2 regions of the Streptomyces violaceusniger Tu 4113 genome follow, and region 2 is predicted to be linked to the other one. Evidence: riboswitches for the same ligand, from Rfam matches in the RefSeq annotation. Region 2 holds a riboswitch; the other holds the start of a gene.

Region 1 (4,410 bases), 4.7 Mb from region 2:
CATGACCCTGCTGCACACGCTCTCGCCCCTGGTGGAGCCGCTCAGTCTGGACGAGGCGTTCGTCGATCTGGAGGCGGGCGGCACCGAGCCCACCGCGGGGGCGGCGCGCGCCGTGGGGGAGCGGCTGCGGACCGACATCAGGGCGGTCACCGGGCTGACCGGGTCGGTGGGGCTCGCCGGATCCAAGATGCTCGCCAAGATCGCTTCGGAGCAGGCCAAGCCCGACGGCCTGCTGGTCATCGACCCGGGGACGGAGCGCGAGTTGCTCGGCCCCATGTCGGTGCGGACGCTCCCCGGCGTCGGCCCCGCCACGGCGGAGACGCTGCGCCGGGCCGGGATCCACACCGTGGCCGAGACGCGGGAGGCGGGCGAGGCCGAGCTGGTGCGGCTGCTGGGCCGGGCCCACGGCGCGTCGCTGTTCCTGATGGCCGAGGGCCGGGACGAGCGGCCCGTCGTCGCCGAGCGGGACGCCAAGTCCATCTCGGTGGAGGACACCTTCGACGTCGACCTCACCGACCGCGTCCGGGTGCAGTTGGAGATCGCGCGGCTCGCCGACCGCTGTGTGCGGCGGCTGCGCGAGGCGGGCCGCTCGGGGCGGACGGTCGTGATCAAGGTGCGGCGGTACGACTTCTCCACGCTGACCCGTTCGGAGACCCTGCGCGGGCCGACCGACGATCCGGGGGTGGTGCGGGAGGCCGCCGCGCGGCTGATCGACGGGGTGGAAACCACGGCGGGTGTGCGGCTGCTGGGGGTCGGGGTCAGCGGTCTGGCGGACTACACCCAGGAGGACCTCTTCGCGCAGGCCGCACAGGCGGCCCAGGCCGCCCAAGTGGCCCATGAGGCCCTGGGGGACGCTCGGCGCGTGCCGGGCCCCGAGAGGCCGGAGTCTGTGGGGGAGGGCGCGGGAGAGGCTCCTGAGGACGCTGGGAGGCCGCGGCGCTGGCTGCCGGGCTCCGATGTGCGGCACGCCGAGTACGGGGCGGGCTGGGTGCAGGGGAGCGGGGTGGGCCGGGTGACCGTGCGCTTCGAGGAACCGTGGTCGCGGCCGGGGCGAGTGCGGACGTTCACCGTGGACGACCCGGCACTGGAGCCGACCGAACCGCTGCCCCTGCTGCGCCCGGACGCGGATGCGGCTCCGGGCCTGGACGCGGCCCCGGAGGACGCCGCGAGCCCGAACGCGGACGTGGCTCCGGACGTGGCCCCGGGCCCGGAGGAGGTCGTGAACCCGGACCCCGACGCGAACCCGGCCGCGGGGGAGGGCGCAGGCTCGGTCCAGGAGGACGGCGCGAGCCCATGCTCGGACGTGGCCGGGGAGCCGGTCACGAACTCGGATCTGGGTCTGGACCTCGGTCCGGGGAAGGTCTCGGAGGATGGCGCGAGCCTGTGCCTGGACGTGGCCTCGGAGGCGGTCGCGAACCCGGACCTGAGCCCGGAGAAGGTCCTTGAGGATGCCGCGGGTCCGCGCCCCGATGTGGTTCGGGGGGCGGTCACGGACCTGGGCGTGGAACCGGCCGCGGGGGAGGTCCCGGGCTCGGTCCTTGAGGATGCCGCGGGTCCGGGCGCCGATGTGGCCCCGGAGGCGGTTTCGGACCTGGCCCCGGGCGGTGCTACGGGCCGGGAGGGGACCACGGGCATGAACCCGGGGGAGCCCATAGCCCCGGACCCAGAGCAGATCGGCGGCCCGGATGACCTGGCCGCGGGACCAGGCGGCCTGGCCGCGGGCCGGGATGGGCCGGCGCCGGGACCGGGCGGCGGACCCGAGCCGGGGAGGGCTCTGGGCCACGAGCAGGGCCAGTCCTCAGGCCACATGCAGGGCCACGCCCCGGGCCATGAGCAGGCCCCGGGCCATGAGCAGCTCCCGGGCCACGGCGAGGCCCCGGGCCATGAGCAGGCCCCGGGCCACGAGCAGCTCCCGGGCCACGGCGAGGCCCCGGGCCATATGCAGGCCCCGGCTCCAGGCCACCAGCAGGGGCGGCCCCAGGGCCAAGGTCAGCCGGTGACGTCCAGTCCGTAGTGGTGGTAGAGCTGCAACTCCTGCTCGGGGGAGAGGTGGCGGCCGACTCCGAAGTCCGGGGCGTCCTTGATCAGCGCCCGGTCGTACGGCACCCGCAGGGTGTCGCCGACGACCTCGCTCGGTTCGAGCGGTACGAAGACGTCCCGGCTGAACAGCCCGGTGCGTACCGCTGCCCATTCGGGCTCGCCGGTCGCGTCGTCGAGATAGACCTCGTCCACGGTGCCGATCTTGGAGCCCTCGCGGTCGAATGCCTTGCGGCCGATCAGGGTCCGCGGGTCGATATCGGTCTGCACGCTCTCTCCCACAGGTGGCAAGTGGCCATTGATACCTACAAAAAGCCACATCGCCGCGCTCGGCCACTCGAACGCCGGCGACCGTCCCCCACGGTAGAACCGCTGGTACGCTGACTGTGGCTGTAAACCCCGTGCGGGAGAGTCCTCCGCCGACGCTGTCGGAGGCGCCGAAGGAGCAAACCCTCCCCGGAATCTCTCAGGCACACGTACCGTGCGGGTGAGGTCACTCTGGAAAGCAGGGCGGGCCACGGGCGAGCAGAGCTCCGGAACCCCTCCTCACCGACGGTGAAAACCGGTCAGGCGCTATGTGGACCGGTGAAGCTCTCAGGTTGAGATGACAGAGGGGGAGGCCGTCCGGGCACCCGCGCCGCGGTGCCCCTCGCCGGTCGTTACAGACCAGGAGGCCCCCGCAGATGACCGCCAATCGCATCGCACTCTCCGACTTGGAACGCGGTACTCCGTTCGAGCAGCGCCATATCGGCCCCGACGGCGAGGCGCAGGCCAAGATGCTCGCCCACGTCGGCTTCGGCTCGCTGGACGAGCTCACCGAGGCCGCCGTACCGGAGGTCATAAAGAGCACCGAGGCGCTGCATGTCCTGCCCCCGGCCCGCAGCGAGCCGGAGGTCATCGCCGAGCTGCGCGGGCTCGCCGACCGCAACCAGGTGCTGCCGTCGATGATCGGCCTCGGCTACTACGGCACCCACACCCCGCCGGTGATCCTGCGCAATGTGCTGGAGAACCCCGCCTGGTACACCGCGTACACGCCCTACCAGCCGGAGATCTCCCAGGGCCGGCTCGAGGCCCTGCTCAACTTCCAGACGGTCGTCGCCGATCTGACCGGGCTGCCCACGGCCGGTTCCTCGCTGCTGGACGAGGCCACCGCGGCCGCCGAGGCGATGGCGCTGTCGCGGCGCGTCGGCAAGGTCAAGGAGGGCGTCTTCCTGGTGGACGCCGACTGTCTGCCGCAGACCGTCGCGGTCCTGCGGACCCGCGCCGAGCCGACCGGTGTCGAGGTCGTCGTCGCCGATCTGGCCGAGGGCATTCCGGACGAGATCGCCGAGCGCGGGGTCTTCGGTGTGCTGCTGCAGTACCCGGGCGCCTCCGGCGTGGTGCGCGATCCGCGCCCGGTCATCGAGCGCGCCCATGAGCTGGGCGCCGTCGTCACCGTCGCCGCCGATCTGCTCGCGCTCACCCTGCTCACCTCACCCGGTGAGCTGGGCGCGGACATCGCGGTGGGCAACAGCCAGCGATTCGGCGTCCCGATGGGCTTCGGCGGACCGCACGCCGGCTTCATGGCGGTGCGCGACGCCTACGCCCGCAACCTTCCCGGCCGGCTGGTCGGGGTCTCCGTGGACGCCGACGGCGACAAGGCGTACCGGCTGGCGCTGCAGACCCGTGAGCAGCACATCCGCCGGGAGAAGGCCACCAGCAACATCTGCACCGCCCAGGTGCTGCTGGCCGTGATGGCCGGCATGTACGCCGTCTACCACGGCCCGGACGGGCTCGCCGCGATCGCCCGCCGCACCCACCGCTACGCCTCCGTGCTCGCCGAGGGGCTGCGGGCCGGCGGTGTCGAGGTGGTGCACGGCGCGTTCTTCGACACCCTCACCGCGCGGGTGCCGGGCCGGGCCGCCGAGGTCGTCGCCGCGGGCCGGGAGGCCGGGGTCAACCTTCGGCTGACCGACGCCGACCACGTCGGCATCGCCTGCGACGAGACCACCGCCCGTGCGCAGCTTGCCGCCGTGTGGTCCGCCTTCGGGGTGGACGGCGGAAGCGGCGACGCCGCCAGGATCCCCGGCGTCGACGAGCTGGACGCCGCGGCGCCGGACGCGCTGCCCGCGGCCCTGCTGCGCCACGACGGCTATCTGGCCCACCCGGTCTTCCACCAGCACCGCTCCGAGACCGCGATGCTGCGCTATCTGCGGCGGCTGGCCGACCGGGACTACGCCCTGGACCGGGGCATGATCCCGCTCGGCTCCTGCACCATGAAGCTCAACGCGACCACCGAGATGGAGCCGGTCACCTGGCCCGAGTTCGGTGCGCTGCACCCCTTCGCACCGGCCGAGCAGGCCCAGGGCTATCTGACCCTGATCCGTGAGCTGG
Region 2 (4,410 bases):
CCGCCGAGTTGATCTTCTTGGCCAGATCGGCGGTGGAGAGGATCACGCCACCGCGCGGACCGCCCAGGGTCTTGTGGGTGGTGGTGGTCACCACATGGGCGTGCGGTACGGGCGAGGGGTGCAGCCCGGCCGCCACCAGACCCGCGAAGTGGGCCATGTCGACCATCAGGTACGCGCCGACCTCGTCCGCGATCCGGCGGAAGGCCGCGAAGTCGAGCTGGCGGGGGTAGGCCGACCAGCCCGCGATCACCATCTTGGGGCGGTGCTCCTTGGCCAGCCGCTCGACCTCGTCCATGTCGACCAGACCGGTCTCGGCGTCCACGTGGTAGGGCACCACGTTGTAGAGCTTGCCGGAGAAGTTGATCTTCATGCCGTGGGTCAGATGGCCGCCGTGCGCCAGGTTCAGCCCCAGGATGGTGTCGCCGGGGGAGAGCAGGGCGAACATCGCGGCCGCGTTGGCCTGGGCGCCCGAATGCGGCTGGACGTTCGCCGCCTCGGCGCCGAAGAGCTCCTTCACCCGGTCGATGGCGATCTGCTCGACCACATCGACGTGCTCACAGCCGCCGTAGTAGCGGCGGCCGGGGTAGCCCTCGGCGTACTTGTTGGTCAGGACCGAGCCCTGGGCCTCCATGACCGCCGCCGGAGCGAAGTTCTCCGAGGCGATCATCTCCAGGGTGGACTGCTGGCGGTGGAGTTCGGCGTCGACGGCGGCGGCGACATCCGGGTCGAGCTCGTGCAGGGAGCTGTTGAGAAGCGACATCAGGGTCCCGATCGGAAGAGGAGGGTCAGTTTTCGGCGAAGGCGGTGTACGCGTCGGCGGAGAGCAGTTCCTCCGGCTCGCCCGTCACCCGCACCTTGAACAGCCAGCCGCCCTCGAAGGGGGCGGAATTCACCAGCGCCGGATCGTTCACCACGTCCTCGTTGATCTCGGTGACCTCACCGGAGACCGGCGAGTACAGGTCGCTGACCGACTTCGTGGACTCCAGCTCACCGCAGGTTTCACCGGCGGTGACGGCGGAGCCGACGTCCGGGAGCTGGACATAGACGACATCGCCGAGCGCGTTGGCCGCGAATTCGGTGATGCCGATCGTCGACACGCCGTCCTCGTCGGCGGCCGACAGCCACTCGTGCTCCTTGCTGTAGCGAAGCTGCTGGGGGTTGCTCATGGTCCGATTCTCCTGGATACGGGGGAGTGCTTGGGAAACGGGTCTTAGCTGGTGGGACGCGACGCCGGTGGGTGCGGTGCCGTGGGAGCGGTGCCAGCGGGTGTGACGCCGGTGGGTGCGGTGCCAGCGGGTGTGACGCCGGTGGGTGCGGTGCCAGCGGGTGTGACGCCGGTGGGTGCGGTGCCGGCGCCATGTGACGCCGGCGGAAGCGGCGACGGTGGACGCCGTGCCGGTCCATATGAGGACGACGGTGGGGCGCGACGCGTTGCGGCGGGACCGCTCAGCGCTCGCGCCGGTAGAAGGGGAGCGCCACGACCTCGTAAGGCTCCCGGGTGCCCCTGATGTCCACCGAGACTCCCTCGGTGCCGGGCTTCGCGTACTCCGGGTCCACGTACGCCATCGCGATCGGCCTGCCCAGCGTCGGGGAGGGCGCGCCGGAGGTGACCTGGCCGATCTGTGAGCCGTCGGCGGCCACCACGGCGTATCCGGCGCGCGGCACCCGGCGGCCCTCGGCGACCAGGCCGACCAGGGTGCGCGGGCTGACGGTGTCCGCCTCGCGGGAGGCGGCCTCCAGGGCCTGGCGGCCGACGAAGTCGCCCGGCTTGTCGAACTTCACCACCCGGCCGAGCCCCGCGTCGAAGGGGGTGGTGTCGGTGGTCAGCTCGTTCCCGTACAGCGGCATGCCCGCCTCGAGACGCAGGGTGTCCCGGCAGGACAGACCGCAGGGCACCAGGCCCACCGGGGCCCCCGCCTCGGTCAGCGCGTCCCAGACCCGCTCGGCGTCGTCCGGCGCCAGGAACAGCTCGAAGCCGTCCTCGCCCGTGTAGCCGGTGCGGGCGATCATGGCGGGGACGCCCGCGACGGTGCCCGGCAGCCCGGCGTAGTACTTGAGCCCCTCGAGGTCGGCGTCGGTCAGGCTGCCCAGGATCCCGGGGGACTCGGGCCCCTGGACGGCGATCAGCGCATAGGCGTCGCGGTCGTCCCTTACGGTCGCCTCGAAACCGCCGGCCCGCTCGGTCAGCGCGTCCAGCACCACCTGGGCGTTGGAGGCGTTGGCCACGACCAGGAACTCCTCGTCCCCGAGGCGGTAGACGATCAGGTCGTCCAGGATGCCGCCCTCGTCGTCGCAGACCATGGTGTAGCGGGCGCGGCCCACGGCGAGCGCGGACAGCCGGCCGACCAGTGCGTGATCCAGGGCCTCTCCGGCCTGCGAACCGATGAGAGAGATCTCACCCATATGGGAGAGATCGAAAAGCCCGGCGTGAGTGCGCACCGCGGTGTGCTCGTCGCGCTCGCTGCCGTAGCGCAGCGGCATGTCCCAGCCGGCGAAGTCGGTCATGGTGGCGCCGAGCGCACGGTGCCGTGCGTCCAGGGCGGTACGGCGTGGGGTGGGCGGGGCGTCGGTCACGATTCAGGCTCCAGGAGATCGGGGTCGCGCGACGGCGAGGACGTACGACAAGGACGCGTGCGTCCTCCCCATCTGTCATCGGAACCTGAGAGGTTCGCCGTGACGCCCGTAAGGGGCCCGGGTTGCACCTTGGGTGGAGCCGCGCCCGCGGCTCGCTTTTCAGATCTGCCTCGTCCACGCGGTATCGGGGCCTGAGAGATTCAAGGGAGGACTTGCTCCTTCGGCGCCCTGGGCACCCGGCACGACTGCCGGTGACCAAGGACTCTCCCGCGCGGATTCAAGCGGCCGGTATGGAGTTGCGCGCACATCATCGCATGTGTGGCCCAGAAAGGAAGCCCCGATCGGGGCGGCTCCGGCCCGATCGGGCAGAGGCAGCCTTGATGGACATTACCTTTTCTTGACACTCTGCGGGTACGAGCAGCGTTGACCGACCTGGGAGGACGATCACGGTGCATGGGCAGGGAACATACGAGAGCTCGCAAAGGCTCCTGCCGGCACGGCGTGGCCGCGTCCCCTCCGGGTCGACGGCCATCCCCGGCCGGCGCATCGCGGTGCACGACCTGCGCGGCCAGGTGCGGGGCGGCGGCGGCGCGGACCCGCGTGAGCTGCGCTTTCCGGTGGGGGACGTGCTGGTCGCCTCCGGGCTGCCGGGCGCCGGCAAGAGCACGCTGATCAACCGGACGGTGCCTCTCCTGGACGGGACGGGCACGGTCGTCATCCGGGTGGACTCGCAGAACACCCGGGAGGCGTGGGAGCGCCGGATGCCCGGCTGGCTGCCGTACGCGCTCTACCGCCCGCTGGTCCGGTACGCCCACTACGCCGGGCTGCGCCGGGCGCTGCGCTCGAACGTGAGCGTCGTGGTGCACGACTGCGGCGCGCTGCCATGGGTCCGCCGCTGGCTGGCCCGGGACGCGCGGCGCCGGGGCCGCAGTCTCCACATGGTGCTGCTGGACGTGGACGCCACCATGGCCCTTGAGGGCCAGGCCGCCCGTGGCCGCGGGGTCTCTGGCTATGCCTTCGGCCGGCATCGGCGCGCGATGCGGCGGCTGATCGCGGGGATGGAGGAGGGGCGGCCGCCGGCGGGGTGCGCCTCGGCGGTGCTGCTGGACCGCTCGACCGCGAGGGAGCTGCGCTGCATTTCCTTCGAGTGAGCCCCGCACCAGAAGTGAGCCCCGCACCAGAAGTGAGCCCCGCACCAGAAGTGAGCCATGCACGGGAGGGAACGGGGCATCCCCGTTCCGCGGGGAGGAAGGGAAACGCCGGGTGACCTTGGCCGAAAATCGGCCACCGAGGCATCACCCAGTGTGACGGTGGCGTGGGGGCCGGGCGAGGTGGGGAAGTGCTGTGGAGATGACGCCGCCCCCGCCGGCCCCGGGCCGCCCAGCCGCTAGGGTGCTTTGGGCAGGTAGGACGAGATGGCGGTTGGACGAAGATGAGCTTCCCGGAGCAGTACGGCATGGCCCCGGCTCACGGAGGATTCCCCGACGGCGCGCAGACCGCGTATCCGGCGTTTCCCGGCAATGAGCTCGAAGAGGTGATGGCCGCCTCGATCGACGTCCCCGGGGCCGGAGCGCGCATCGTCGAGACGCTCTCCCGCAGCCATATCTGGGTTCCGCTGCCAGGCGGCGGTGGCCCGGGCAGCCCGAGCCTCGATCTGCCCACGATGGAGATCGAAGGCGCCGCGTATGTCCCGGTGTTCAGCTCCGAGCAGCAGTTCCTGCAGCTCGTCGGCTCCCATATGTCCTTCACCATCGCCCCGGCCGTGGAGTTCGCCCGCGGGCTGCCGCCCCAGCTCGGCATCGCGGTGAACCCCGGTGGTGCGGTGGTCGTACCGCT

The links. A riboswitch is a leader RNA that binds a small molecule or an ion and turns the genes downstream of it on or off. The one in region 2 is predicted to bind glycine.
Region 1: linked by a shared signal. The riboswitch ahead of gcvP (aminomethyl-transferring glycine dehydrogenase) and the one ahead of gcvT (glycine cleavage system aminomethyltransferase GcvT) in region 2 are both predicted to bind glycine.

What each region holds. Positions count from the first base shown of each region.
Region 1 covers NC_015957.1:6,464,154-6,468,563, reverse strand. Annotated here, with positions in the region: gene STRVI_RS54825 (DNA polymerase IV) at 1-2,014, shown strand, start outside; gene STRVI_RS26355 (PRC-barrel domain-containing protein) at 1,990-2,319, opposite strand; glycine riboswitch at 2,432-2,529, shown strand; glycine riboswitch at 2,531-2,655, shown strand; gene gcvP (aminomethyl-transferring glycine dehydrogenase) at 2,721-4,410, shown strand, end outside.
Region 2 covers NC_015957.1:1,715,914-1,720,323, forward strand. Annotated here, with positions in the region: gene glyA (serine hydroxymethyltransferase) at 1-760, opposite strand, end outside; gene gcvH (glycine cleavage system protein GcvH) at 786-1,166, opposite strand; gene gcvT (glycine cleavage system aminomethyltransferase GcvT) at 1,447-2,574, opposite strand; glycine riboswitch at 2,744-2,854, opposite strand; gene STRVI_RS07690 (AAA family ATPase) at 3,024-3,725, shown strand; gene STRVI_RS07695 (enhanced serine sensitivity protein SseB) at 4,007-4,410, shown strand, end outside.